Linked DNA regions of Heyndrickxia acidicola. The protein of the gene in region 1 interacts with the protein of each later gene in a pairwise test. Links are inferred from orthologs where the notes say so. Each region holds a gene or a part of one and is shown on either strand. Other genes may lie near its edges.

Region 1 (15,955 bases):
GGATGAAGCAGTAAAAAGCTTTATGGATTATTTGAAACAGTCAGGTCTGTACAATCATTCTGTTATCGTATTTTATGGTGACCATTATGGTATCTCAGAAAACCATAAGACTGCGATGGCAAAAATTATGGGCACCGAAATTACGCCTGTAGAAGAAGCCAAGCTTCAGGAGGTTCCGCTCATTATCCATGTACCAGGCACTAAGGGTGGAATTGAACACCAATATGGCGGCGAGATTGATGTATTGCCGACAGTGCTGCATTTATTGGGAGTCGATACTAAAGACTACATTCAATTTGGTACGGATTTATTTTCAAAGCAGCACTCCCAGGTTGTACCGTTCCGTAATGGCGACTTTGTAAGTCCTGACGTCTATTCTTTGAACGGAAAGTATTATAATCCAGATACCGGTGTAACGATTCCTAAGGATCTCGAAATAAAGAATGATGAAAAAATGGTACAGGAAAGGTTAAGCCTTTCTGATAAAGTGGTGTATGGCGATCTATTGCGCTTCTATACTCCTAAAGGATTTACCCCAATTAACCGTGAAAAATATAATTATAATCACATACCACAAAAATCAAGTAATTAACAGAAAAAGCCGGCTCCTATTGGAAGCTGGCTTTTTCTGTGCTTAGGAACTTATAAAATGCTAAACCTGTCGATATTTTTCTTGTCTAGCTTCAGCGCCTATCGGCAATCAGATTTCTATGTCTCCTCCCTACAATTAGTCAACATCTAGTTTTCTTTTCCTTTATATCAGTCGAGAGCTATGAATTCCTTACTCCGGTAAGAAAGACGCTTGTGCTGCACTTATGTCCTAGGAAATGAAACAAGAAAGTCAGGTTTGCTATATTCGTGTTAATGTATGATCTGCCAGCAGATTATTTAGTATTTTTAGGGGTAAATGGTATAATAAGCCACAAAGATCAGCGATTATTTAGCAAAGGATGATTCGAAAAATGACAAATCAATATTTGTGTGCTGAGTGCGGTATTCCTTTTCCAATCATGCATCAGGGATTTCTGGCATTGCCTGTAAATGATGCTGCTTCACTTGCAGTATTTAAAAACGGACTTAAGCCCAAACTAATAGAAAATAAGTTATACATACCCTACGACTCTATTCAGTCACTTGAGGAAGAGATTCAAATGCTTGAGGAAGGAGGTCTTGGAGAAATCCGTGCCGCCGTAACAGGCTCTGAACTTAAAGTACCGCTTATGATTGAGTTAAGCGTCTTAAAAGAAAGAATTCGAAACAAGGAAATGGTTGATGTCATTGTATCGAACAAATTTGTAAGTTATTTTCAGCCCATCATTAATTTGAAGAGTCACGACCTTTTTGGTTATGAAGCCCTGCTGCGGGTTGATCACTCAGAAAAGCAGGTCCCTCCCGGCATGCTTTTTGAAGCAGCACATAAAACGGGATTATATTCACTTCTTGATCAGAGGGCGAGGGAAACAGCTATTAAATCAAGAGTGGGAAAAATACCAAACGGCATGAAAACCTTTATTAATTTTTTGCCGTCCACGATTTACAACCCCGAATTTTGTTTACAGCATACCTTTTCAATTGTAGACAAATATAACGTATCGCCGTCGGACCTCGTATTTGAAGTTGTGGAAACGGAAGAAATAAACGATATTGATCATTTGAAAAATATTTTTAAAACCTATAAGGCATCAGGGATGAAGGTGGCTTTGGATGATGTGGGAAGCGGGTTTGCCACATTGGACATCCTATCCAAGCTTCAGCCGGATTACGTCAAATTAGACCGCAATTTTATCTCATATTGCGATCAAAACACGATGAATCAGAAATTTTTACAGCAGGCAGTCCATATTTCGAAAGAGATGGGCATAAAAGTCTTGGGAGAGGGGATAGAGAGAAAAGAAGAGCTTGAATTCTGTGCAGCAATCGGAATGGACTTTGCCCAAGGCTATTACCTTGGCAAACCTGTAAAGGACCCTGTGGAACAGGTGAGAGCATGAGAAATGCAGTGGTATAAACATAAATTGGACCTGGTATGAGAGGACGGCAATTATCCATTGGCTGCTCAAAATTGAAAAGCTTTTTTATAGGGTAGGGGAGTATACTATAACGGGAATAGATTATGATAACTGAAAAAAGGGCATAGTAAAGAAAATAGGACGGGAGGCAGTTTATATGCAAAATATTACCTTTAAAGTAACAGGAATGTCCTGTAACCATTGTGTAAAAACCATTCAAGAGAGTGTTGGACGACTTGCAGGTGTCGAAGAGGTAGAAGTAGATCTTAAAAGCGGAGAGGTTCAAGTCGACTTTGATGCTGAAAAAGTTGCAGCCGTTGAGATTAAAAAGGAAATAGAGGAGCAAGGCTACGACGCAGAACAAATTGTTCCTTTTTTTTAGGCTTTGTTAAAGGTCATTATCGATTTCGTCTTAATGCGGTGAAGGGATGAAGCTCCTGCGTGAAAAGTGCTAGGAAGCTTTTGAGGTGTCCGCGGGAAGAGAGCGTCTGGAGCGAAATTTGACATCCACAATGAACACAGTCACTTTTAAAGTTTCCTGCCTTTTCAAGAGCAAAATTATTTGCCTTGGAAGGGCTATTTGTTTTTTAAGGGTATTTTTCTATAGATTGCTGCTTTTTGTATAAATGATGACAGGGGATAATCATCGTACTGCTGAGGCTATGGAATAACCTTAAAATAAAGATTTAAACATAAATACAAGGAAATAAATGAATAGACTGCACCATGCTTGGCTTAGAAAACGTCTGAGCCAAGCATGGTGCTTTTGTTCGGTAAAGCATGAAAGGGGTCTGACCCCTTTAGTGGACTAAAGCGAATCGGGGTGCAACCTTGGTATATTATCCTAAATCGCCTGTAAACAGCAGAATTTCGCCCGAATTTTTCGATTTTTCGTCCGTATTGTCCAAAAAGTCGCTCGTATTTCGTTTGAAATCGCCCGTAAAATCCAGTTGCGAGATGAAAAGCATCCTTGTGGTGAGCATTAAATGGGTTAATGCCAATTTTTCTTCTACTGCTAACGCTCCAACTGCAGGAAATGTTCAAATGCAGCCTGAAATATAATCAAATAAAGTGACGATATAGTGTTAATCACTTTTACATCCCCGTACCCCACGCGGGCGATTTATTAACCACAAGGTTCTGCAATCAAGACAAGCGAGGAGAGGGCTCAAACCATGGCCTATCTGGTCTTTATTCATTAGAAAAAAAGCGTAGCGGCTATATAAACTGATAAGGGAATGAGGTATCATCTAAATAGATGCAATTATGAAAGGTGGTATTTCATGAATTACAGCCAGTATGTAATTCCAGTTTTGCTTATTGCTTTTATTCTTTACCGCCGTGTTAAAAGGTCGATTGGTTTTCAAGCGTACCATCAAAGAAGGCTGGTCATTCGAAGCACGATTTTGCTTTTGGTTGTCCTGCTTTTGCTCGGAGTCAGTGCCATTCACCCCGTATCTTATATTTATGAAATTGCAGGAAGCCTTCTGGGCAGTGTACTGCTGATCATGGCGATCAAATGGAGCCGCTTTGAAACCAGGCAAGGCACTATTTACTATCGTACACATATATGGATAGAGACGTTTGTGTTATTTGTGTTTTTAAGCCGTTTCCTGTATAGAATGTTTTATCTTTTTCAAGTATCAGGAAAACAAGCCGATTTAAATTCCAGCCAGATGAACATGCAGTACACAAAGGATCCTTTGACCATGGGTGTGTATTTTTTGCTGGTTGTCTATTATGTCGGCTATGCTTTTTATGTTATTAGGAAGGCAAGGGGGATGGCAGAAGAAAACCGGCAGATTAGCAGTTGAAGGGTAAAAAAGATAATCTATGCAAAAAAGCAGATGCTGAGAAGCATCTGCTTTTTTATTATTGTTTAGGTAATGATAAAATGCTAAACCTGTGGATACTTTCTTGTCTAGCTTCAGCGCCTATCTTGTTACGATTCTTTCCTGCTGCTCTTTCTTGTAAACTTCATAAAAAACTCATACACCACAGGAACGATTAACAATGTAAGCAGTGTAGAGCTGGCAAGACCGCCAATAACGGTGACGCCCATGCCTTTTGAAATCAATCCTCCGCCTTCAAACCCGAATGCCAATGGGAGTAATGCCCCGATCGTAGCAATAGCAGTCATAAGAATTGGACGAAGACGGGTTGCGCCCGCTTCAAGCAATGCTTCCCTTGTTGTGAATCCTTCTCTTTCTTTATGGATTACACGGTCAATTAATACAATGGCATTGGTCACAACAATTCCAATCAGCATAAGGGCGCCGATCATGGATGTCACGCTGAGTGTTTCATGAGTAATCCATAGTGCCACAAGTCCGCCAATGATAGCGAAAGGCAGGGAGAATAAAACGGCAAGTGGTGCCAATGCTCCGCCAAATGTAATGACAAGGATAAGATAAACAATGGCCACTGCTGCGAGCATGGCTAAGCCGAGATTTGTAAAGGAATCTTTGATATCCTTTGTCACACCGCCCATTGATACTTGAACGTTTTTAGGGATATCTGTTTTATCAATCGCTTTTTGTACATCTTTTGATACCTTTGATACATCACCTTGGCCGACTGTTCCGGTTACGCTTGCGTACATCTTTCCGTCCTGACGGGAAATTGTATCAGGTGTATCGCCGGTTTTTACTGTGACGACCTTGTTTAACGGTACTTCACTTCCTAAAGCGGTCTTGATTTTTGTATTGGTTAAATCATTTACATTTGTATAGCTGCTTTTGTCCGCTTGAACATAAACATCTATATCTTTACCATTTATTTTAAGGGTTGTCAGTGCGGGATTATTGCCTGATTGGTTTAATCCCATGGCGATTTGTCCAGCTGTCAGCCCAAGCTTGCTGAGCTTGCTTTGATCAGCCTCAAGTGTATATTCCTGATAGGTTTTAGAAAGACTTGAATCTACGTTTTTTAAATTCTTAACGTCTTTCATATTGTTTTCTAGCTTTTCAACGACTGGTTTAATTTGATCGATATCGTCACCGTATACCGATACGGTTATTTGATTGCTGCTGCCTGAGGATGAGAAATCCTGAGACTTCCAGGTTCCCTTATTCGTCATGCTTTGTAGATCTTTTATGACTTTGTCAGGCTCTTTATCAAAGTTTTTGGCATCCTTGTTGTATACAGCATAGAACACCGCTGATTGGTCGTTTCCTCCAAATGGGCTTTTTCCAATGGAGTACTGGATATTTTGGACGCCTTTCCGATGAAGGAAATAGTCATCTGCTTTGGAAGCAACGGTTTCAACATCCTGTTGTGTTTCACCTGGATTCGGATTAAAGGTCGCCATAACCGTTTTTTGTTGGTCATTGGATATAAAGCTGACACCGATGAATGGCACTAAAAAGAAGCTCCCTATCAACAGCAGAACGGCTAATCCAAACGTGATCAGCTTATGGTTCAAGGACCAGTTTAACGCCTTTTTATAGGCACCGGCAAGCCTTCCTGCTGCTGGTTCTTTTTCATGCTGGCTTTTTTTCTTTATTTCTTTTTTAAATAAGGAATCCGCAAACATTGGTACAACGGTAACAGCTACGACAAGGGACGCTAATAGCGAGAATACGAGTGTTAAGGCAAAAGGTAGAAACAGCTGTCCGACCATTCCCTGCACTAAACCAAGCGGCAGAAAGACCGCGACGGTTACAATAGTGGAGGAAGCAATAGGACGGAACATTTCCTTTGTTGCTTCTCGGATTAAATCTTTTCCTCTTAATGGTTCATTTGAATCAGACATGCGCCTATAGATATTTTCTATGACGACAATGGAATCGTCGACTACCCGTCCTATAGCGACTGTCATAGCGCCCAGGGTCATAATATTCAGCGAAATATCCATTTGCTTAAGGATGAGGACGCCGATTAATAGAGAAAGCGGAATCGATATGACTGAAATAATGGTAGACCGGATGTTTCTAAGGAAAATCAGGATAATTAAAACGGCAAAGATTGCACCGATGATGGCTTTTGTCAGCATCGTTTGGACAGAATCCTTGATTGGTGTAGCCTGATCTAAAATGGTCGATACCGTTAATCCCGGGTGGGTCTTTTTCAATTTGCTTACTTCATCATTTATATTGTTGGCAACATCAACGGTATTCGCATCTTGGGATTTCGTAATTTCAATCCCGATGGATTCTTGGCCGTTTGTTTTTGAAATAGATTCATGCTTGCCTACCAGGACAATGTTTGCCAAATCCTTTAATTTAACGGTAGGAAGGTTTACATTAGCAGCTTGAGAACTGCCGGCTTGAGTATTTGCTGTACTAGATTGAGCGTGGGACTGACTTTGATACTGAGCACCTGCACCCTGGCTTTGAGAACCTTGTCTGCCTGTCATTTGTCCGCTCTGACTTGCTTGGCTTTGTGACTGCATGCCTCCTTGAGCCTGGGAGGATTGACTGCCTCCAGCAGCACCCATTGACGGAGTCTGTTTTGGTGTATAAGGAATTTCAATATTTTTAAAATCGTCCAGGGACTTTATATTTCCATCAATGACAACAGATTTATTTTTGTTGCCAAAATTAATCAACCCAAGGGGAACGGATACATCAGAACCCTGAATCAATTGTTTAATTGTGTCTTCAGACAGGCCGTACTTATTCAGTTTATCCTGGTTAAAGGTAAGGTCCACTTCTTGCACATACTGACCTGATGCCTGTACCTGGGAAACCCCTTCAATTCCCTCCAAGTCCGGAATTACATCCTCAGTAGCTGTTTGCGTCAGTTCAGCCAATGATTGATGTTTATTGGACAGGCTTAAGGAAAGGATTGGAAAATCATTAATATTAAAACGTGAAACGGTTGGAGTCTTTACGTTGTCCGGAAGATTGACAGATGTTAAGGCATCCTTTACTTCGTTTTGTGCTTTATCCATATCTTTATTGTAGTTGTATTGAATTTGGATAGTAGAAGCATTTTGCATGGAGGTCGAACTCACTGTATCCACGCCTGGAAGATTTTTAATTTGCTGCTCTATTGGCTTTGTTACGTCTTCCGCTACCTGATTCGGTGTTGCACCAGGGTAGGTGGTGGTAATCGTAATAATAGGTGCATTAATATTAGGGAGGGTTTCCATTTTCATATTTATCCCTGCATAAATGCCTGCTATTGTGACGATCAGTGTAATCAGCCAAATGGCAAACTTGTTTTTCAAGCAAAAGTTAATGATAGCGTTCAATAGATTCTCGCTCCTTTTCCAGCAACCGAAAGGGTAGCTGCTTTGTGTTTCATGTAATGCTTTCTTAAAAAATTACCCCATTTTGACGGCAATGTTGTAAGCCGCTTTTTCCTGGCAGTCCTTCGGTGACCCTAAAAGAAAAGTGGATATGTAATAAAGACTAGGTAAAAGATAAGTTTGACTGACTGGTCATTACCTTTTAAAATATAACTGACTGGTCATATCATTTCAAGAAATAAGTATTTGTTTTATATAAATTTTTTATGAAGTCATATCATCGCAGGAATGGACTTGTATACACTTTTGTTTTTTGGATTTCTAAATAGAAGATACAAAGGGACTTTATGGGGGTGCGAAACGAGATGTATGCGCATGCCCATGCCCATCCTGCAGCCTGAATCATACTCTTAAAGTGGTATGTACGATTGGGAGGTGAAAAAGGATGAAACAAAAAAAAATTGAGCTATTGGAAACAGCGATTAAGCTATTTGCTGAAAAAGGCTTTCAGTCAACTTCTGTGCAGGATATTGTAACAGAGTATGGCATTTCAAAGGGAGCATTTTATACTTATTTTTCATCCAAAGAAGAGCTTTTACTTGCTATTTTTGATTATTACTACGCGATTCTGCGCTCGAAAATAGTGAAAATAAGCGAAACGGAATTGGCACCCCGCGATAAAATGAAAGAACAAATTAAGGCGCAATTTGAATTTTTTATACAGCATCGGGATTTTATCGTTATGCACATACGTGAGCAAAATCATTCCATTAATAAAGAGCTGCGAGAATATTTACAGAAAAATATTGCAGAGACGATAAAATGGTATGAAAGCCACTTAATGATGATATATGGTGATAAAATCAGACCCTTTATTGGAGATGTTATTCTTTCTTTGGACGGAATTCGAAATTCATATTTAAGAGTAACGATCTTTCAGGGAATCCAACTCAATGTTGACAGACTGTCTGAGTTCATTATGAAAAGAATTGATGAGTTGGTAGTATCCTTTTTGGAGAAAGGGGAGGAGCCGATAATCGGTTCAAACGGGATCGATGCCTTCTTCCAAACGAGCTGTAAAGAAAATAGCAATCCGGAGGAAGAAGTAGTGCATATCTTAAAAGAAATGAAATCGATATTAGAACAGCTGCCCTTAAAGGCGGAAAAGCAGCAGGAGCTGATGGATGCCGCTGATTTCCTGTTAAACGAAGCTGCTAGTATGCCTATTAAAAAATACGTATTTCAGGGACTGTTAACAAACTTTAAAGGAATAAAAGAACTGGAAGAGCAAAGACAGAAAATCGGAGGCCTTCTGGGAATAAAGCTTTTGTAAGAGTTTGAAATGGAAAAAGCAGGGCCAAGGGCCCTGCTTTTTTTGTGGAAAGTATAAAATTTTTACTCTTTTTTCTTATTTGACCTGCTATGATCGTCTTCGACCTGTTACAAGGTTAATGATGAAGACAATGATAGCAATAACCAGCAGGATGTGAATTAATCCGCCTGCAATGTGAAGGGAAAATCCTAAAATCCAAAGTATAAGCAAAATACCAATTATAGTCCAAAGCATGTATTTTCACCTTTCTTTCTGTTTATTTGCTTTACTTACTGATAGATTACCCCAAAATTTAAAAAGCAAACAAGTTAGTCATCATTTAATCCATTTTTCTCATGATAAAATGGAAAAGTGAGAATATACTTTGAATATTAATTGGCAGAAATTAGAGGAGAAAAGATGACAGACTGAACTCTGTATAAATAATAAACCCGGCTCTTGCCGGGTTTATTGAGGATTAGCCTATAAAATTTTTATGAACGGCCTCGCTATGATTCCTTTATCTCAGTCATGAACAAGGGGCTTCCCCATTTCATTGTCCAGCTCCAGCGCCTATCGGATTTCTGCGTCTTTTCCCTACGATAAGGAAACATCAGCTCGTTCCTCACTGTGTTTCCTTTATCTCAGTCAAAGACTACGGAATCCGTACGCCGATGAACAAGGCGCTTCCGCATTTTTTAGTTAGATTTTACTAATTCTAAAAAATCCTTCACTTGTTCAGGTGATTTTGCATTTGCACTGTGTAAATGTGCTTTCTTTTCACCGTCCTGGAAAATGAGAAGGCTCGGAATCCCCATTACCTGGTTCTCTTTTGCCACCTCAGGGAATTGATCGGTATTCATTTCGAACCACTTGTACTCTTGATGTTCTTTTATTACATCATCAATGAACATGTCCATTACCTTGCAATCCGGGCACCAATCAGCAAAAAACTTTATGATGACTGGCTCTGATTGAGAAATGAGTTCTTGATATGTTTCGGTTTTTTTAATTTCTTCCACTCTATACCACCTCGTGTTATTAAAACTATAATTGTATTGTAGTCATTCTTCCTGTGTAATTCAATGTTTCTGCTTGCTTATAGAATAGAAAGTGAATGTTGTTATAAAAAGCGCTTAGAAATGAACTTACTCCACCGTACCGCTTTCCATGATAATAACCTTTGGTTTCACCTTAAATTTAACGTTTGGATATTCGTCCCTCCACTTGCTCCAGTTAAAATGGCGCGTAACGCTTTGAACGCGTTCGCCAATGCCTACAGGATCAATATGATTTTTTTGAAATTGCTTTAGCATGCTCAGCGTTTCTTTTTTTATTATCTTTTCAAATTTTTCTCTAATGACGTTTTCTTTTTTCATGTCTAGATGATTACCAGTAAATTCACGAATTACTCCATTAACTTTTACTTCAATTGTTACCTCTGTCGGATGTTTATGAGTATTCACCTTTATTTTATTGGTGGAGCTGATACTTCTGACGACTGCTTCATCCCCATCTAATTTAATGGTTTCGCTGCCTTCACTGTATTTATCCACCAGGATTTTAAAGAAAAACATTTTTTCTTCGCCAATTTTTTGAACTAATCTTTTATTATTAAAAAGGCCCATCCCGCTGATTTCCAATTCCGTATTGTTTACCTTTCTAATAATGGGCAGATAAGTCGTTCTTCCTTTGGAATATAAATAGGAAGCGAAGAGGTGGAGATTCTGCCTTGGAACATCCCTGTATTTCATGTTATGGTCCATCAGGCTTTTAATGTAGACCCCATTCCCTTCCATTCCGTATTTTCCCTGAAGAACTTCTTCGGCGGTACCATCCACGACAGCCAAATCAATTCTTGACCCAATATTAGGATCGCGCTGCAAGGAATCAATCAGATGGAAAAACCCCTCTTTCGCAAGTTTTTTTCCGAATAATACAACCTCCAGGCTTCCTGTAACAAGAGGCTGATTGGACTGCCTTTCAAGCTTGGATAATAAATCACGGCTGACCTTGGCCGATTCAACAATCGTGACATTATTGACACTTTTATCCGGCAGAAATTGAGGATAAAGAACGGTACCCTTAATACGGTTACCTTCTAGTAAATCAAAGCCCAGACCAGTCTCGACATTCACTTCATCAATAATTTGCTGCTGGACACATCCTGTAAGCAAAAGGAAGCACAAAAGGATGAGAGAAAATGATTTCATTGCATTTTTTTCCCCCTTTTCAGCTTATTCACAAGCAGTAATATTACGGTTAGGAGTGGAATGTAGAAATAATCCAATAAAAAACTGACTCCTCCAACAATGGTATTTAAATTGTCAATTTGCCCTCGTGTTTTAAAAAATATCATGATAATAAGCGCCAAAACGGATATTAAAATGACTCCTATTCGCTGGTTCAGTTTGATGGTTCTCTTAAAAATGCGGGTGGCACACCAAAGTGCAAGGCAGACATTTGGAAGAATGATCAGGCACCAGTTGGCAATGCCAATGTATTCAAACCTTTCTGCTACAGGCAAATGAACAATTTTAAAGGTGGTTAATGTGGCCCAAATATCTTTGGAGAGCTGTTCCTCAGTATAAAAAGAAAAAGAAACAAATACAGTGTACAAATATAAAATCATGGTAAAAATCAGTCCGAAGTGTGTCCATTTCTTTGATTTCTCTGGATTCTTTATAAAAGGATAGAAAAAGACAAAAATTTCATATCCTGAATAGGATAAAGACATACTTTGTGAAGCACTCAAAATCTTGGAAAAAGAGTGGTCCAATATCGGTAAAAAATGAAAGAAATCTGCAAACTGGAGGGCAAGCCCAAATATTATCGTTATATATAATGGAAGGACGAAGGCAAAAAATGCAATCCCTGTTACTGTCCGAAATCCTCCATAAATGATATAAATGCACAGAAGGAGAAAGGCTGCCCCAAACCAGAAGGTGCTGAAATCCGGAAACATCCATACCTGAACGATTTCGATATACGTTTTTAGAATGGTGATAAGAAGTGCGATGAAGTAAAACCCAAAAACAATACTGACCAGTGATCCCAGCCATTTTCCAAAAAGGTCACGATGAACGTCAATTAAATCGCCATTGCTGTTTTCCATAAGCTTATACATGAACCACATAATGATATTGGAACTGACACCTGCAATAATCACCGATATCCAAGAATCGTAGCCGGCAATACGGGCTATGATACGCTGAAACCCCAAAATTCCCACACCGACTTGCATGGAAACCATTAAATAAAAGGTGAGGAAATGTGAAACTTTAAGATTTTCCGGAATGGGCTTCAAGGTATCACCTCCAATATGGGCATTCTTCTATATCTGGATTACTCATCTATGTCTTTCTTAATCTTTCCGTCTTTTTTAGGAAACCGCCGAGTCTTTTCTGTTCGTAAATATTGCGGCCGTAGTGATTGTTTGTTGAAACCAAGCCTTACAATGGTATCCTTCAAATCGATGACGCGTGGAGGATAGAGCGGCTCGAGAAATGGACGGCCAAGAGAGGTCAGCCTCAATAAATGTGTCATCAGAATGCAAAAACAAAAGACAATTCCAAGAAGTCCCCAAAGCTCAGCAAAAAACAAAAAGGGGAAACGCAAAAGCCTGATCGTATTACCAATTTTATATACAGGGGTGGTAAAGGAGGCCAGTGCTGCAAGGGCAACCAGAATGAGCAGCACATTGCTCGTGAATCCTGCTTCAACAGAAGCAGTCCCAATTACGATACCGCCCACGATACCGATCGTCTGGCCGATTTTCGTCGGCAATCGGGCGCCGGCTTCCCGGAGGAGCTCAATAGTCCCTTCCAGAACAACTGCTTCTAAGATCGGTGGAAACGGAACTCCTTGCCTAGAGCTGATAAGAGTAGCCATCAGGTCCCTTGGAATTAAATGATAGTGGTAGGTAAGCGCAGCTACATATAACGGTGTTACCAGGATGGAGAAAACAACCGAGAATATCCGCAGAAGCCGGAATACAGTAGCAATAATCCAATTCAGATAATAATCTTCAAAGGAACCAAAGAACTCCACCAGCGTGGTGGGACCAATCAAGGCATGTGGAGAGCCATCTACAAGCATGATAAGTTTTCCCTGGGTAAGAACTCCGGCTGCCCGGTCTGGCCTTTCTGTATCAAGAAATTGAGGGAAAGGAGAATTGTGATTATCCGCCATCAGCTGTTCGATAAAGGAGCTGTCACTAATTTCGTCAAAGTCAATATCCTGCAGTCGCTGCTTAACGGTATTCACATTTTCTTCATTGGCAATTCCATCAATATACAGCAAGGCTACCTTGGTTTTTGAGAGAGTGCCAAGTGTAAAATCTTTTATAATTAATTCCTTAATGGGAAGCCTTTTGCGAATCAGGTTTAAGTTTTGATCCAGTGTTTCAATAAATGCTTCTTTAGGGCCAATTACACTAAACTCAATTTCCGGTGCGGAGATAGATCTGCTTACCTCTTTTTGTGCAGCAATAAAGACATACTTATCACTTTCTTGTGTAGAGCGCAGAAGGACATATCCATTAAACATTTTCTGTTCAATTATAGATGGATCTGTGCTAACTTCCACGTCTGCAATAGGAAGAATGGACTTGACATCATTCAGGCCGCTGAATTCTCCCTCCAATAAGTAAGGCAGGACATCCTTCTGAAGGATATTTTCATCAATAATCGTAGAAACAAATTTCAGAGAAAAGGAAAATTTCATTTTTGTATTAGTAAAGAATTCTTCCTTTATATCATCTGAAGCTGGTTTGTCCTCCATTGAGACCTGTGCGCCAGGACTTGGATTGGTATTCGCCTGTTTCTGCTTTTTTTTCCTCTTAAAAATATTCATCATTCTTCCCCCGGTGCCTGGCATGAATAGTGATTTGTCCATATCTTTTCCAAATAGACCGGAATTATGTAAGGTGTCTCTTAATGGTGAAAACAGCATGAATGAGATGGAATCAGAATAAGTTTAAAGAAAGGACATTAGAAGACTTGGAGGGGGTTCAATGAAAAGGAGAAGGCTCTTAACAAGGGGATTGAAGATAGTATTACTTCTGCTTTGTGCACTGGCAGCTATAGGTGTATGCTTCTTTTCACCCTATATTGTAGAGGGGGAGTCTATGCAAACTACGCTGTTTAATGGAGATCATATGCTGGCAAATAAAGAGGTATATAAGCTTGAAAAGCCGCAAAGAGGAGATATTGTTATCATTAAAGATACAATCCATAAAGTTAATTACGTTAAGCGTTTAATTGGATTGCCAGGTGATAAGATTCAAATCAAAAAAGGGTATCTTTTTGTGAATGGAAAAAAGGAAGCCGAAAATTATCTAGTTAAAAATCGAATGGAAGCACGTAAAAAAGGGGAGATATTAAATCAGGATTTTGGACCGATTACGGTGCCTGCAGGCAAATTTTTTGTTATGGGGGATAACCGTCTGAAAAGCATGGACAGCCGCAATGGTCTCGGTTTGTTTCCTGCGAGTGCCATTGTGGCAAGGTGTGACTTGATTTATTATCCTTTAAAGGATTTTAAAATAGAGTAATTTGAGCACCAAAATGGGTACAGGAAATTCTCTAACCCATTTCGGTGCTCTCAGTTTGTATTCGGCCTTATCTTAGTCGAAGCCTTTTAAATCCGTACGCCGATGAGCAAGGCGCTTCCGCTTTTCTTTCAATGTGTTTGATTTCCGTATGGAAATTGAGAGGAGTATGCCTGATGCTGCTGGTAAGCCTGCTGGATTTTTTGCTGCTCCGCAGCCTCGAGCTTGTACCAGCCATTATGGAACATAAGATTATAGAGCTCGCGCTGCTCATTATGTGTTTCTGTATAAATAGAAAGCAGATCCTGATAAAGGGCGGAGTGACTGGCTTCATTTAGGGCGGTGTTATAGGAAGCTGTCATATACTTTTCCATAGCCAGTAAATCGTTCGCAAGATCCCGATCATTCATGCGGGGAGTTTCTGGTATGGAAGTTTTGGAATTTTGAATTTTGGGTGCATTTTGATTTTGCATAGTAGTACCTCCTGTTCCGTTACATCATTTGTTGAGTGTTTTGTGTTGGCTGATTTGTATTCAAATGTCCTAAAATTTGTTGATAATGCTGCTGATGCATTTGTCCGCATTTTTCAAAGGCGCTTCTTAATGAAGCATCCTGGCAGTGCTCTGCTGCAAAATGAGCCTTTTTCATAGCAAGCAGATTCCAGGAAAGCATGTCATTTAAATAAGATAAATCTTTTGTAGTCAGCACCTGCGGAGGCTCATGATAAGCATGAGCAGGATTTTGACTAGTTTGTTGGTGTTGTTGTTCCATGTCCATATTACCTCCAGTCATGATCTGTGTGTGCAGTCCTTTTTTAAAGGATAAGCGTATGAAATTATATAAGTAGTATCTATCTAGCTCCAGCGCCTATCGGCTAGTGGATTTCTGCGTCTCCTCCCTGCGATAAGTCAACATCATCTCGTCCCTCGCTGTGTTTTCTTTATCTCAGTCGAAGACTACGGAATCCATACGCCGATGAGCAAGGCGCTTGCGCTTTTCATTGTCTAGCTCCAGCGCCTATCGGCTAGTGGATTTTTGCGTCTCCTCCCTGCGATAAGTCAACATCATCTCGTCCCTCGCTGTGTTTTCTTTATCTCAGTCGAAGACTTCGGAATCCATACGCCGATGAGCAAGTCGCTTGCGCTTTTCTTAGTGTGCCAATATTGAAATGGCATTATCCATGAAAAACGACAAATATTGACGGGTTTCCTTATAAAATGCCTATTCAAAAAAGGTTTTCCGTGATAATATATGAATGTAATTTCTGTATTTTTATAAAAAAATGACAGTAAGCGGTTCCATAAAGAATGATAAGTTTACTTCAAAGGGGAGAGGGCAAGAAATGGAACAATTAATGCGTAATTTTTTCTTGTTTTTAGCAAAAAATCGATTTTTCACTAATATGGCCAAAAGGTACGGCCTGCGATTTGGAGCAGCGCGTTTTGTTGCGGGGGAAAATATTGAGCAGACTGTTAAGGTTATAAAAGAATTTAACCGTAAAGGCTTGCTGATTACAGTGGACTACTTAGGGGAATTTGTAGATAACGAAGCAGAAGCGAACGAAATGGCGGATAATGCTATTAGAACCATTGAGGCAATTGGCAGAGAACGATTAGATTCCCAGGTTTCATTAAAGCTTACATCAATGGGAATGGATATTTCCGACGAACTTGTGATGAATAATATGCGCCGTATCATGGATGCTGCCAAGCAGAATAATGTCTTTATTACAATTGATATGGAAGACCATGCAAGAACAGAAAAAACACTTGAAATCTTTAAAAACCTTAAGACGGAATATGATAATATTGGAACCGTTATCCAGGCTTATTTGTACCGTACAGAAAAGGATATTGAGGAACTAAATCAATTTTCCCCAAATCTGCGCC
Region 2 (15,168 bases), 2.2 Mb from region 1 along the record:
ACTCTCTATCCCAGCCAGCTCCTACTTCTACTCCAGGTTCAGGACAATAAATCAAAAAAGAACAAGGCTATCCGGCCTTGTTCTTTCTTTTAGGATTTTAAGGACTCTGTTGTTTTCAACGAACTGAAAAACGAGCAATTATTAATCTAGAAATTTAACGGGGCCTCATAAATATAGGTGCAGACCTTCGACTTGTAAATCATCCTGCTTCTGTTACTTGTTTACGGCGTTCCTTCTCTTCCTCGAGCCGGTTCATGTAAACTTCTCCTTCTTTCTCAATCCATTCCATTTCATGATCCCTATCTTCCTTCGATGTCTTTATGGCCATAAATGCACTAATAAGGACACCTGCAACAACAAAATATATCCAGATTGGCAAATCCATCTTCGGTCTCCCCCTTTTCCCAGTTTGTCCTATTGCTACATTGTATGCTTCTTACAAAAAAAAATACCTCTATTATAGAGGTATTCATCTTTATTGATGGAAAGTAGGTTTGTAAAATGACCGGTTGTCGAGAGCAAACACTCTTTCTGTAAACTCTCCTGGTTTTACATGGCGCAAAGCGCGGTCCATCATATTCATTTTTGCATCCAGATTATCAATATAATGAAGAATTTCCGCTTCTTTAATCATTGGAGGCTTTGCGCTTCCCCATTCCATTTTACCATGGTGGCTTAGAACGAGGTGCTGCAGGACAACGACTTCTTCCCCTTTAATGCCAAGCTCTTCTGCTGCTTTTCCAATTTCATTTACCATGATGGTAATATGTCCAAGAAGGTTTCCTTCTGTTGTATAAGCGGTAGATATAGGCCCTGAGAGCTCAGTCACTTTTCCAAGGTCATGAAGGATTACTCCTGAATAAAGGAGGTCTCGGTCTAAAGAAGGATATAATCCGGAAATAACTTTTGCCAAGTCAAGCATGGATATAACGTGATAGGCTAATCCCGATACAAATTCATGATGGTTTTTGGTAGCTGCAGGATATACCAGAAATTCTTGACTATATTTTTTTAACAGATGCCTGGTAATTCTTTGAATATTAGGGTTCTTCATATCAAAAATATATTGTGTAATTTTCCCCATCATTTCGTCCTGGCTTACTGGTGCTGTTTCAAGAAAATCAGATATCTTCATTCCATCCTGCGGCGATGCTGGCCTCAGCTGCCGGATTTTCAATTGCAAACGGCCGCGGTAATTATGCAGTTCACCGGATACCTTTACGATTGTCTCTGCCTTATAGTTTTGTTCATCCTGATCAGAAACATCCCATAGTTTTGCTTCTATATCTCCAGTCCTATCCTGTAATATCAGAGTTAAAAAAGGTTTGCCATTGCTTGCAATTCCCTTTGTACTGTTTTTCACCAATAAGAAAAGCTCTGCTTGTTCTCCTACTTCATGTTCTAATAGTCCTTTTGACATTAAGATTCCCCCGAATTCTTCTCAAGATTCTTGTTATCATGATTCTCGATCTATTCAATAATTTGAGTATATCACATATGTTTTTCTTGTTGGCAATTGAAAATATAACCACTGCAGCACGAAAAGAAAAGCGCAGGCGCCTTGCTCATCGGCGTAAGGATTACGCTGTCTCCGACTGAGATAAAGGAAACACAGTGAGGTCACGAGCTGATGTTGACTTATCGCAGGGAGAAGACGTAGAAATCCTCTAGCCGATAGGCGTTGGAGCTGGACAATGAAAAGCGCAGGCGCCTTGCTCATCGGCGTAAGGATTTCACAGTCTCCTACTGATACAAAGAATACACAGCGAGGCCGCGAGCATATTTTATATATATTTTATATTTATCCTCTGAAAAATGGTTTATCTAGCGATTTGCATCGTTTCTGAAATATTAATCACCCCAGTTTTTGAGAATAATTTTAAAAGGTGTTCATGACAGGTAAAAAAGAGGATTTGTACCGATTCGCTCATTTCCTCTAAAAGCTGAATTACCTGTAATGTCCTTTCTTTATCAAAGTTTACAAAGCTATCATCAATAATAATGGGAAGAGGGCAGTCATCTTTTAAGATTTGAATCAAAGCAAAACGCAGGGCTACGTACAATTGCTCCGCCGTTGCCTGGCTTAGCTCTCCTGGCTCAAATAAGACATGGTCAGTTCTTTCAATAAGAATGCTGCCATCCTTTTGAAGAATGATATGATCATAGTTCGCTCCAGTCAGAATCTGCAGATATTTTTCTGCTGCTTGAATCACCTTTGGAAAACGTTCTTCCTTTAATCTGCTGAGCGTTTGAGAAAGGATTTTCTTTGATAGAGCGAGTCTGCCCCATTCCTTTGCCTTCTCGTTGAATTCCGATTTAAGCTGGTAGAATTCATGGAGTTTATCGGTAAAGGTTCCCCCTTCCTCCATACGGTCGATCTCATAAGCCAACCTTGCCAATTCTGTTTGAGCCTCTTCCGTATTTTTCGTTGTTTTCTTAAGGCTTTGCTCTAATAGAACATGCTCTTCTTCTAAATTTTGCAATGAACCGGCTTCCACCAATAGCTGAATATCTTCTTTTTTCAGTTTGTCCTTTATGATTGAAAGATGCTCCCGCAGTTTTGCCGCTTGAATGACCCGTTGTCCCTTTTCTCTGTAGCCTTCTATATCCTTTTCCTCGGCAGAACGCAACAATTCCTGGATGGACTGGACATTCGCATCATACTCTGATTGCCATTTTGTTTTCTGGATAGAAAGATCATTGCATAAGGAATTTAGCTCCCTATAATTTACTTGCTTTTCCTTCTCTATCTTTATAAGTGTTTTCAGCTGAATAACGCCCTCTTCAGTTGGCTGCAGGTCGGCCTTAATGGTTGACATAACCTCCACAAATTTCGTTTCCCACTCTTTTATTTTTCTTTTAAGATGGTCAATTTTTTTGAGAATCTCATCTTCTTTTCTCACCATTTGAATTAGTTTTTCCAAAAGATTGAAAGCGTCCATTAGCTGCTCTGAAGAAAAATCGCTCTTTAAGAAAAGACTCTGCTTGATTCCCATAAGAAGACGGTCATTTTCCTCTTGTTTTTGCATTAATTGCTTCCAGTTTTCTTTTATTTCTGTATACTTATTCTGCTGTTTTTCTAACTGAAGAATTCTTTCCTTCCATTCTTCCCTAAGCCTTATTTGAGCTGCATATTCTTCGGTACCAGCTGTATCTTGAATAGTTGAAAGCTTTGCTTTCAGCGCCCGTTCTTTGTCCTTCAGCACTTTAATGTCTTTGCTAGTGTTTCCATTATCGCTCTTCTTTTTAAGGACTATAAGATACAGGAAGGAGATGAATACGCCTGCCAAAGAACCTCCTGCAAGTAACATTTGCCTGGTCATAATCCCCGTTCCCAAGAGAATCATAAAGAAAATACATAGGATGATATAAGGTATAGATGAATTTTTTGGACTATCCTTTTCTAATTTCATAAGAAAGCTGAGCTTGTCATGGATACGTTCGTATTCATCACTCCACATTTTGTGGTTGGAGAGATTTTGCTGCTGTTCTGCCATGCGGCGAAATTGTTCTTCCGAAAGCATTTGTGCTTCCAGTTTGTCACACAATTTTTCAATTTCAGAGAGCTCTGCTCCCTCTTTTGCCAGTCTTGCATTCAAATCGTTGCGAGAGGCATTCAAAGATACATCCTCCCTTACAGCCAGACGCAGATTCTCTTTCATACTAATTCCCAAATCTATCTTGGACAACCTGGACATCTCTTCATCTTGGAAGTGGAGTTCTTTTTTTAGCTGCTGGATTTGATCTCTGCATTTTTCTAGCTCAAATGACCACGAAACAGCGGCATCCTTCCATTGGAGGACATGCTGCCAGTTCTCACAATAGTGATCAATTTCCTCCTGATGCTCTTTTATTAAAGGGTCGGGTTTGGTATTCAATAAGGGGGCATCCAGCTCGGACAATCGCATGTTTATATTGGAAAGCTCACTCTTTGCATTCCTATATTTATCTTCGAGCTTTTCCATTCTTGATAGCCCATCAATCGGAAAAGGCTCGGTATTCCCTAATGACACTAATTTACTTTGAAACTGCTCCATCTCTTTAAATAAAGGCCATTCCTTAATCAGTGCTTCCGTTTTATTGAGTCTGTTTTGCAAATTTTTGCTTTCTGCCTGTAATGCGGAAAGCATAGCTTGAAGGTCAGCCTTTTTCGAAAGCAGCAATGAGTAATCCTGGTTCTTGGATTTTGCCGTTTTTAATTCACGGTCCTTTTCCTTTAATTCCTCCAAGAGCTGGTTCATCTCAGGTTTGCGTCCACTTGGTTTAAAAAGAAGATCGAGCTGCTTTTGCAGCTGCTGTTCTGCCTGTAACATTCTGTCTGTTCCCATAGTCCCTGCTGCAAACAGATATCTGCCCAAATCCTCTGCTTTTATTTTCCCAACATTTTGAAGCCCTTGAACATTAAAGGAAAAAATAGATTGATAAGCAGACTTATCTATTCCATTAAGAATTTGTTTTAATAATTCTTCCCCGCCTGTTTCTCCATCCTCCAATTGGACCAGAACATCTCCAGCAGCCTTGCCTCTTATCCTTTCAATTATGATATGGCCATGCGAATCCGTTTCCAGTAGAATTTTTCCTCCGTAATTTGAATGGCTCTTTGGTTCGTACCGCAAATCAGAGCTTTGCTTGGTAGGAAAACCAAAGAAAATCGCATGAATGAAAGCCATCATAGTCGATTTCCCCGCTTCATTTTTTCCGAAAATCACCTGGAGGGAGTGAATATTGACAACATTCAATTCTACTATCTTCCCATATCCATATATTTGTATTTCTTTGATCTTCAAATGTCTTTCCTCCTTTTCAATGAAATTTTCTTCATTTTTTGCACAGTTCTTTGTTTTTATGACTTGGCAATATAAAAGGAAATCAGCTCATGTGCCTCTTCAAGCAATTGTTTTTGCTCCTCTTCCGATATTTCTTCCAAATATCTGCTTGCATACCTTTGTAAATACAATTCTCCTAGAGCAGCTTCAAATGCATTGCGCTCTATCAGATGCTCTTCTGTACGTGAAATTTCTTTTAGGAAAGATGCTTCCTGGTTTTGGTGAGAGACATCATTCATTTTCCGTTCAATATCATACACCCATACAAAAGCATCTTCCTCTTCTTCTCCATCCTGCAGCACATCCAAAAGCTCGCCGTTTTTCATTTTTTGTACTGACTCTTCGTCCAGGCTCCCATCGTCATGAAGTACAATTTTCAGAAGGGTTCCCTGTTCTTTCCTCCTTACCTTTTCCACCTGCTCTCTGCATTCCAAATATAGTGCAGAGAAATCGTTGATTCCCTGTATATATATTTCTGCTGAATGCCATACAATATCTGAAGTCTCAACAAACTGAAGCGAAGCAGTTTCGTCTGTTAGGGTAACCATGGTACAGCCCTTGGGACCGGACTCTTTTCGGTTGCGCCCCTGTATATTTCCCGGATAGACAATATAAGGATCTTCATGCAGGATTTGATGCTTATGTATATGCCCAAGCGCCCAATAATCCATGCCTTTTTCAAGAAGGTCAGGAACAGTAAAAGGAGCATATGGCTGGTGATCAGTGTTTCCTCCTTCAAGCTGTCCGTGTAACAGGCCAATGTGAAAATCTGCCCCTTCTGCTTGCGGATACGTATCGATCACTTTTTCCAGGACATGTCTTGTGGGATAACTGAAACCATATAAGTTAACCTTGGTGCCGTCTTTTGCCTTGTATTCAAGCTTTTCGGCCTCAGCGGAGAAGGTGTGCACATTCTCAGGCATATGAATAGTCGTCCAGGATCCTGATAAATGATCATGGTTTCCATGCAAAACGAAGATCTCTATATTATGTTCAAGAAGTTTTTCCATTTGTTTTCTAAGTCTTGCCTGTGCTTTTATACTTCTGTCTTCCCCATCGAATAAATCACCGACCAGAAGCATAAAATCAACTCTTGTCCTTATTGCAAACTCAACCATTTTTTCCATAGAAGAAAAAGTACTTTCCTGGACTCTTTTAAAAATGCCTTTAGGCAGCTTCCTTAAACCTGCATAGGGGCTGTCCAAATGGAGGTCGGCTGCATGAATAAAACGAATTTGTTTCACTTGGACCACTCCTATTTCTCGAATATACGTTCCCTTATTATTATAAACGAACATTCTTGTTTTCTAAACATTAAACATCATGGTTTTGCAATAGAATCAGCATGGAAAAAGGGAGCTGATTCTATTCTTATTATAGAAAAATAAGAGCCGAAATGGATACGGCTCTTACCACTCAATTTAATTATATTTTCGATATACATACGGATCAGACGGCTGCTGAATTACTTTCCAGCTTGTCACCTGTAAATAAGGAATGGTTCCCTGGAATTGATGATTGTAGATGGTACTTAGTGTTCCGGTTACTTGCAGCCAGGTATTTTCCTTTTCTGCTTTCATATCTTTCGGAAAATCAACCATCATGCCGTATACTCCTGCATCTGCAATACAGTGAATGATACCAAAGCGCAGGAGATAAAGCTGATTATTACTTAAATCACCGGCACGATAGACGAATCCTTTTAGCGTAATCGTTTTATTTTCATAGTTTCCAGGATAATTATAAATACTTTCTAAGGCTCTGAAATAGTTCCCATCATTTAGCGTTACATGCTGCTTAGACCCATAGGTTTTCAGGTCTGATTGCTCCATGGATGAATACTCATCTTTTCCATAATAAAGACTGGAATTCGGGCGTAAAACCTGATGATTAGAGTATGGATCATCATCCTCTATGGCTGCAAAGTGAAAACCCTTTGCTTTTACAATCGTCGAATTTAGTGTGGCGACAGGCAAAAACAAGCCTGTAATCAACGGAATGAGAAGCAGTCCGTATACAAAAACCTTTTTGTACCAAGTGTTTTCTTCATGCGAGTGATCATGGCTATGATGACCGTTGTGACTATGTCCATGATCGTGGTGGTGGTGCTCATGATCGTGCTCGTGTGTGTGATGATGATCGTGACTGTGATGCACATCTTGAATATGAGCCTTTTGGCTGTTGTGGAATAAATCATCTTTTTCAACAGGCGGCTGTACTTTCCCCTGCTTCTTTTCCAGTTTCTTTTGCTTTTTTAACTGCTTTTTAATTTCTCTTTCCTTTTCCTTCTCGTCGCCTTCCTTTACCCATTTGACCAATTGATAGATGGATAGAAATCCCATTACAAAGATCATAGAAAAGGACAGATATGAATATTTCATATTAATATATTTACTGATATTCCCAGAAACATGCAGTTGAAGAAAAAAGTACGTAAATCCAAATAAAATGATAAAGCGTATCAGAATGTCCACCTCCAATAAACATTGAGAGTGATAATGTTGGCCTCCACTCTACTAAACGATTGGCTCTGTTAAAAAACAAGCAGTTATCAATTTCGAAATTTAATAGAGCGTCTAATCTGTTAATTAATAAAGCTTGATAAAAACAAAGAGCCTATAAATACCGAAACAAAGATTAACCCAATAAGAGCAAGGACAAATTTTCTTTTAAATACATCCAGCATCATAAACAGATTTTTTATATCAACCATTGCTCCAAAAACCAGAAAAGCAATGATAGGGCCTGTACCAAACATTCCGCTGAAAGAAGACGCAATAAAGGCATCCGCTTCGGAACAGATGGATAAAATAAAGGCTAAAAGCATCATGACTAAAATAGCGGTAGCCTTTGTGTGGCCTAAAGAAAGAAGTGTGCTTGTCTTAATGAAGGTTTGCATTGCTGATGAAATCAATGCTCCGAAGACAAGAAACTTACCTACAGAAAAGAATTCGTCAATCGCATGATTAACCATATCTTTTAGCTTCTCAGAGAATTTCATATTGGAATGGTCATGATGGGAATGATCATGTGAGTGGGTAAGTCCGCTCACTTTCTTTTCAATATATTCTCTTAATTGGTTTTCCGTAAATACATAGGAAATAATAATTGAAACGACAACTGCCACCGCAATTGCCAGGGCACTGCGGTATAACGCCATTTTCCAGCTATCACCAAAAGCAATAAACGTAGAGAATATAACTACTGGATTAATGATGGGGCCCGTCAACATAAATGCCATTGCGGAATAAAGAGGAACGTTTTTCTTTACAAGCCTTTGTGTAATGGGGACAATCCCGCATTCACAAGCAGGGAACAATGAACCGATGCCTGTCCCTATTGCTATCGATAAAAATCGGTTCTTTGGCATAATTTTTGCTATCATTTCTTCTGTAATAAACATTTGGATAAATGCTGCTATGAATACACCTAATACAATAAACGGCAGTGCTTCAATAATAATACTAATAAAAATTGTATTCATTTGTAAAAAGGATTGATTTAACAAGGTTGTTCTCTCCCTCTACTTCCATTCACTAAACATTTACATTATCTCTTAAATAGTATAGCGAAGTGTATTTCATTGATTCTGACAGATTCGTACTAGTAAGCTACGAATTAAAATAAGTCTAAAACGTCTGTGGATAAGGATACTATAAAATAGAGTTTTGGTAAATGGATGCCCTTCTCAATAATTGAAAATCCCTGTCTTTCACCCTAATTTTATACTTTTATTAAGGCTCTATTAATCTTGCCTGTTGATTTCTGTTGCAGACACTCGCTTTCCGCAGGCGGTAGGGGAGCCTCCTCGCCGCATGCTTCTGCGGAGTTCTCTCCTAACACGCTTTTCTAAGCAGGAGCCTTGCGTATCTGTTCCAATCAACATTCTTCTTTAACAGAGAGCATCATGATAATCACATTCGAACTATGGCGCATGAAAATGTGTGCTCGACATAACAATAATACAATGATTATTACCAGAGAATGTTTGTTTTTTCAAGGTAACCATCCTAAAAAAAGACTTTAAAGAACAAAGAAAAGTTCTTAAAGTCTCTTAATACTGACATGATAGCTTCCATCCTATATGCGATCCCCTATGGGTCGCCGATTAACGGCGCAATCCGCTTTTCTTTGTCCAGCTCCTTGCGCCATCGGCTCGAGGTCATAAGCCACTCCGGCCAAAAGGTTAAAGAGCAAACCTTCTGGCCGGATCGTCTTATGCTGGTCGCCGATTAACGGCGCTATCCGCTTTTCTTTGTCTCATTTGCTTTTGGATAGCTGCAGCGCTTTTTTAATATTTTTTAAATAGGTGTTTTTTCCATACATTAGGACACCGCCGCGATATATTTTTGCTCCAATTAAAGCAAAAATCAGGATAGAAACAACTAAAATCAGGATTCCTATAAGTCCTTGCCAAATTGGCAGGTCAAGCATACCCATTCTCATGAACATAATCATCGGTGTAAAAAATGGGATATAGGATGTAACAGTCACAAAACCAGCTTCAGGGTTTCCCAGTCCTGACATGGCGATAAAGAATCCGATCATAACCAAAAATGTCATAGGCAGCATTACTTGCTGTACATCTTCTATTCTGCTGACTAAAGAGCCTAAAAAAGCAGCTAATGTAGCATACAATAAGTATCCGAGCAAGAAAAAGATAATGGCATACAAAATCGTTGCCGGAGATGTATTTCCAAATCCAAACACTGAGAAAAATGATCCCTGCATAGTATTCATATTTTGCTTTAACACAAGGTAGCCGATCCCCAGCAAAACAGCCATTTGGGTCAGTCCCAGTAAAGCTATCCCTGCAATTTTTGCAAACATTTGCTGAACTGGGGCTGCGCTGGATATCAAAATTTCCATTACCCTCGTCGCTTTTTCTTTTGCTATTTCTGTACCGACCATATTGGCATAGGACAATACAGCAAAATAAATGGCAAACAGCAGGACATACACAAGCCCTCTTGCCTCTGCCAGCTGTGCTGATGTTTTTCCGTTCTTCCCGAGAGTCATCTGTTTAAAGCTTACCGGATCGCTCAGTAAAGATAACTGTTGCGGCGAGAGATTCAGTTTGGCTGCCGCAACGCCTCCCTTAACAATTTGAAGTGCCTGCTCAAGATAATTTGAAAAATCAGTATCCGTAAGTGTCGGTGCTTTATATATCGCGGAAGGCAGCCCCTCATTTAAAGATAGAACAAGATATCCGTCATATTTGCCTTTAAAGACGTCCTTTTGCAGCTGCTTTTCTGAACTATTTACCTGAACAGGCTCTATGTCCTTATTTATCTTCTTTAACTGAAGGGCATAGACCTGGAAAAGTATATGACTTTGATCAATAATGGCAATTTTTTTAACATCATTCCCCTTAAACATATCCATAATTCTGCTCATATTCCCCATTAGAGTAACACATGCAATCATGATTATGGTGGTAATGATGAAGGCTTTTGTCTTCAATTTTGTCGTATATGTGTAAGACAGAATTAAAAAGAACTTATCCATGCTGGTCCCCCACCTTTTCTATAAAGATATCATTTAAAGAGGGTTCTTCCAGCTCAAACTTACGAACGAACCCTTTTTCACATAACTTTATCAAGACTGTTTGGGCGAGTTCTTCCTTTTCTAACTGTAGTACTGCTCCCTGTGCTGTTAGTTTGCACGCTGTTATCCCCTCTAAATTCTTTAAAAAGCCCAAGTCAAAATCTGCATGGATTGAAATACTTTTTTTGCCAAAGGATTTCTTAATATCCCTCAGCCTTCCGTAAACGACCGGCCTGCCATGGTGCATAATACAAAGATTTTCACAGAGCTCTTCCACGTGCTCCATTCTATGGCTTGAAAATACAATGGTTGTACCTGAGTGTTTCAAGTCCCAAACTGCACTTTTTAAAAGTTCAACATTTACGGGATCCAATCCACTAAAAGGTTCATCTAAAATAAGCAGCCGCGGTCTATGCAAAACAGCAGCAATAAATTGAATTTTTTGTTGGTTCCCTTTGGATAATTCATCTAATTTTTTTTCGGAATACTCAGGTACATGAAACTTTTCCAGCCACTTTGACAGCTCTTTTTCAGCAGCCTGCTTCTCCATTCCGCGAAGTCTGGCCAGGTACACTAGTTGGTCCTTCACCTTCTGCTTCGGATAAAGTCCCCGCTCTTCCGGCAAATAACCGATATATGGACTTGCCGAATAATCAATTTTGCTGCCATTCCATGTAACGCTCCCTTCATTAGGCTCCAAAAGCCCAAGTATCATGCGAAAGGTGGTCGTTTTTCCTGCTCCATTGGCACCTAAAAATCCGAACATTTCATTTTCTGGTATGGTTAGCGACAGCTGATCAACAGCGGTAAAATCATTAAACCTTTTTGTTACATTCTCCAGCTTTAAAACCAAACTACTCCCCCCTGGTTCCTTCTCTATAATAATTTCTTTTGTTGCTCTTCTATGTTATACGAATCATCCCTAAAAAAGATCCATTTTTTACTCTATTCAGAAATCCTATTAAATTTTTTCTATCGTTAATTCTTTATGTTAAGATAAATTGAATAGATATATGACTGCAATAGAGAGGAGTATATTTCTTGATCCATGATATTCAATTTTCTGCAGCTTCCATGCTGTTAATCATAAAAATAATTGCAATTGATATCGTCCTATCAGGAGACAATGCTGTTGTGATTGCGATGGCTACTCGTAATCTGCCAGACAAACAACAAAATAAAGGAATTTTATTTGGAACAATTGGAGCCGTTGTTATTCGAATTCTCCTTGCTCTTGTGATTGTTGAACTGATGAAAATTCCTTATGTAAATGTTATTGGCGGAATCCTTCTTTTATGGATTTCGTACAAGGTTCTAGTGGGCGGAGAGGAAAATGTAAAGGTAAAATCAGAATCCAGCCTATTAAAAGCCATTTGCACTATTATTGCTGCAGACGCAATCATGAGCCTAGATAATGTCGTAGCTCTTGCCGGAGCTTCAAACGGCCATATAGGACTCATTGCAATAGGCGTAACCTTCAGCATTCCTATCATGATTTTCTTTTCAAAGTTAATTGTACAGCTGATGAATAAGTATAGCTGGATTGCTTACATTGGCTCTGGAATCCTGGCATGGACAGGAGCCAATATGCTTTTTAAGGACGAGCAGTTCCTTAATCTAATTAATCTTGACCAAGGCTATTTCACCTACTTCCTAACTGGAGTGGTGACCATTACTGTTGTAGCCGCTGGATACGGGGTGAACCGGCGGGCTTCAAAGCGCAGGTTCCATCATAGTCATTAAACGAGGAAATAGTCCCATCCTAATAAGAGAAAACGCAGCCGGTATATGAACCGCTGCGTTTATTGTTTTGTATGTGAATTGCTGGTCTATCGATGAAACAAGATTAATTTACCTGCAGGCGATGTGCACCGATGGGTTTTTTCAAAGGCCCCCTTTTCCTTAAGCAGCGTTTCTCCTTTTTGTTTCGCCTCCTGTTCAGATGCCGCTTCAAAAGACTCATCAAGAATTTTTTCTCCATCTGGTTCAAATGCAGTTAATTTAAAAATAGCCATACCCGTTCTCCTTCCATGTTCTTTCTCTATTCACCATGAAACTCAGGTTTTCTTTTTTCTACAAACGCCTGAATTCCTTCTGAATGATCCTTGGTTTGCCTCATCTTCCATTGTGCAGCCTTTTCAAGCTCAAGGGATTTTAAAAACTTTGGACGATTTAATTCTGTATAGATTTTTTTTGTTTTAATCATGGCAAGAAGAGGTTTTGCTTTCCATACCTTCAGCAGTACTCCCAACTCGCTATGAATGTCATCTGTCACCGAATCAATAATTTCTAGATTTATTGCCTCTTCTCCTGAAAGGACTTTTCCTTCCCAAATAAGCTTTTTAGCTTTTTCCTGGCCGATCCTTCTCTCAAGTAAAAAATGACCTCCCCCGTCAGGTACAAGTCCAATTCCGATAAAGTTCATTGCGATCTTACTATCCTTTTCCGCTACGATATGGTCACATGCAAGCGCAATGCTAAGACCAAGCCCTGCTGCAGCCCCGCTTATCGCAGCAATAGTAATTTTTGGCATGCCATAAAGGGTGGTCACTAAGTCATTGATGTGGTCCATAAATGATTTAAACAGATCCTCTCCGCTCATCTGAAGCATTTCTTTTATATCGCCCCCTGACGAAAAAGCGCTTCCATTTCCTTTAAGCACTACGATTTTAACATTTGGATTAATTGAAATGGATTTAAGTCCATCAAGTAATTCTCTAATAAGAGTAGAATTCAGGGCGTTAAGAGATTTGGGCCGATTCAAGGATATATAGGCTGTTTCTTTCTGTATATCAATTTCAATTGTTTCATAAGTGGAAATCATAGTACACTCTCCTTTAACAATTTTCTATCTATAGCATAACTGAATGACCATTCATTTTTCAATATCTTTTTCACTTTTTTCAAATTTCCAGCTATTTAATTTGGCAATGTAAATTTCTTATGTTAATAACATCTTTTTCAGCTTAGCTGTATGACAAGTGAAATGAACGTTTCACTTGAAGAAACTTAAAAAAGCAGGCATTGGCAGTGAACGTTTAAAACAGGCCCTGGAAGCTTTCAAATTTTGCAGGAGAAAACGCTCATCAAGACAACTGAACCAAAAATATAAACCTGGCAAGCATATAGCTGCCAGGTTTACATTACGCTATTTTTGGGTGCTTTGTGCGGGATAAAGCTCTTCTAAAATAGCTATTTTTTTCTCTGTATATTCCTTAAAGTTTTCATTATAGGATTTGGGATCCTTTGGATTGGAGAACTGCTGAATATGTCCCGTTTTAGGATCAATAAATTTGCTCGCTGCTCCGCATCCAATTCCAATAATGGTTTGTACTTCTTCCATAATAATAATGTTATAAAGGCTTTCTTGATTTTCAAGAGAATACCCGACATTTTCAAGGTTTCCCAGGATATTTTTTTGCCTGTAGAGATAATAAGGTGCATATTGATGCTGTTTCGTCCAGTTCTCAGCCAGCGACATCATTTGTTCCGTTTCACTTCGGTCAGCCACTTTGTATTTTTCTTTATTTCTTGTCATTTCAGAAGCACGTTTAAAGGAAAGGGTATGCACTGTTAAGGACTCGGGCATTAATTTGTCCGTTTCATCCAAGGAATGCTGGAATTCCGATACCCCTTCACCGGGGAGTCCAATTATTAAATCCATGTTGATATTGTTCATGCCCATGCTTCTTGCTAAATGGAATTTATCAATGGTTTCTTCTACACTGTGGTGCCGTCCAATTGCCTTTAACGTTTCGTTTGTATAGGACTGTGGATTAATGCTGATTCGGTCAATATTCCATTTTTTTAAAATTTCCAGCTTTTCAGGGGTAATCGTATCAGGCCTGCCAGCTTCAACTGTAACCTCTCGTATAGAAGAAACTTCTGGGAAGGATTGATGCATTTCTTCATATAAAAGATCCATTTCTTCAGCCGTAATAGAGGTTGGGGTCCCTCCGCCAAAGTATACAGTTGTAATTTTGATCCCTCTTTCCTTCAGCCATTTTCCCGTTTCCCTCATTTCATAGTGGAGACCGCTTAGAAAGGAATCCACACGGCCCTGCTTGCCCAGAATGGCATACGCAGGAAATGTGCAATACGCACACTTGGTCGGGCAAAATGGGATACCAATATAAATGCTGACTTCATCCTGTAAGGTGTACAGGTCGGGTATTACCTTAAGCTGGAGGTCAACGATGGATTGCATAAGCTCAATTTTTTCATCAGAAAGCATGTATTCTTCTTTTAGTTGACTATGCGCCAGCTCCCTGTCAATTCCCATCCGCACTTTTTTGTGCATAAGTTTTGTAGGGCGTACCCCTGTAAGGACTCCCCATTTTTGATAAATGCCAGTGAAATTCTGCAACACGGATAAGTAAACATGTGAGACCGCATTTTTTACTTTTGTAAAAAAATCCTTTTCTGATAGTCCCTCTTCTATCTCTTTGGAATACGCTGCCCTATATACTTCTGAATCGCCCGATTTTACTAGGGATACAGAAACAGTTACTGTATTCTCCTTTATATCAAGGAGAATTTCTACTTTTATATCAGCATCACTATCTTGACCTAAAAAAATGTCTGTTTCCTCAAAAAATAAATTTGCTATATTTTGCAAGGGACGTTTAAATCGTTCGTCCTCCAGTCCATCTATTTGAATTTTCATGGATATCACCTTTCACCTTAAAAACTTCTTTAAGTGTACTGGAATGACCTTAGTCAGGTCAACTAACGATGAAGCTGGGTTTGAGAGTATGTAATGCTGAATGTTAGAGAGATAATAGTTGCTCGGGAG

What was found.
Region 2: the proteins of A5N88_RS21230 (region 1) and A5N88_RS10920 interact in binary tests that used the Bacillus subtilis proteins (3 or more experiments, as listed by UniProt). The link is inferred for Heyndrickxia acidicola from one-to-one orthologs.

Annotation. Positions count from the first base shown.
Region 1 is NZ_KV440953.1:4,569,068-4,585,022, forward strand. The notes cover bases 3,752-7,538. They hold A5N88_RS21230 (efflux RND transporter permease subunit), read right to left. Parts: upstream 7,207-7,538; coding sequence 3,952-7,206; downstream 3,752-3,951. Other genes in these bases: A5N88_RS21225 (CcdC protein domain-containing protein), read left to right, coding at 3,752-3,823. Also shown: ltaS (lipoteichoic acid synthase), read left to right, coding at 1-592; A5N88_RS21215 (EAL domain-containing protein), read left to right, coding at 963-1,991; copper chaperone CopZ, read left to right, coding at 2,167-2,391; more of A5N88_RS21225, read left to right, coding at 3,293-3,751; A5N88_RS21235 (TetR/AcrR family transcriptional regulator), read left to right, coding at 7,649-8,536; A5N88_RS25235 (lmo0937 family membrane protein), read right to left, coding at 8,624-8,770; A5N88_RS21240 (thioredoxin family protein), read right to left, coding at 9,214-9,537; A5N88_RS21245 (Ger(x)C family spore germination protein), read right to left, coding at 9,664-10,728; A5N88_RS21250 (GerAB/ArcD/ProY family transporter), read right to left, coding at 10,725-11,822; A5N88_RS21255 (spore germination protein), read right to left, coding at 11,861-13,372; lepB (signal peptidase I), read left to right, coding at 13,530-14,069; A5N88_RS21265 (spore coat protein), read right to left, coding at 14,198-14,539; A5N88_RS21270 (hypothetical protein), read right to left, coding at 14,559-14,837; A5N88_RS21275 (proline dehydrogenase family protein), read left to right, coding at 15,409-15,955. UniProt on the Bacillus subtilis protein: Required for self-resistance to surfactin, an antimicrobial lipopeptide surfactant produced by B.subtilis. Also required for swarming motility.
Region 2 is NZ_KV440953.1:2,323,124-2,338,291, forward strand. The notes cover bases 8,211-11,210. They hold A5N88_RS10920 (ABC transporter permease), read right to left. Parts: upstream 10,335-11,210; coding sequence 9,087-10,334; downstream 8,211-9,086. Other genes in these bases: A5N88_RS10915 (permease), read right to left, coding at 8,211-8,334; A5N88_RS10925 (ABC transporter ATP-binding protein), read right to left, coding at 10,327-11,210. In the rest of the region: A5N88_RS10885 (peptidylprolyl isomerase), read left to right, coding at 1-50; A5N88_RS10890 (sporulation YhaL family protein), read right to left, coding at 200-385; 3'-5' exoribonuclease YhaM, read right to left, coding at 476-1,420; A5N88_RS10900 (ATP-binding protein), read right to left, coding at 1,821-4,787; A5N88_RS10905 (metallophosphoesterase family protein), read right to left, coding at 4,844-6,070; A5N88_RS10910 (TIGR03943 family putative permease subunit), read right to left, coding at 6,248-7,291; more of A5N88_RS10915, read right to left, coding at 7,411-8,210; more of A5N88_RS10925, read right to left, coding at 11,211-11,226; A5N88_RS10930 (TerC family protein), read left to right, coding at 11,448-12,116; A5N88_RS10935 (YhzD family protein), read right to left, coding at 12,203-12,388; A5N88_RS10940 (enoyl-CoA hydratase), read right to left, coding at 12,415-13,197; A5N88_RS10945 (coproporphyrinogen III oxidase), read right to left, coding at 13,522-15,039.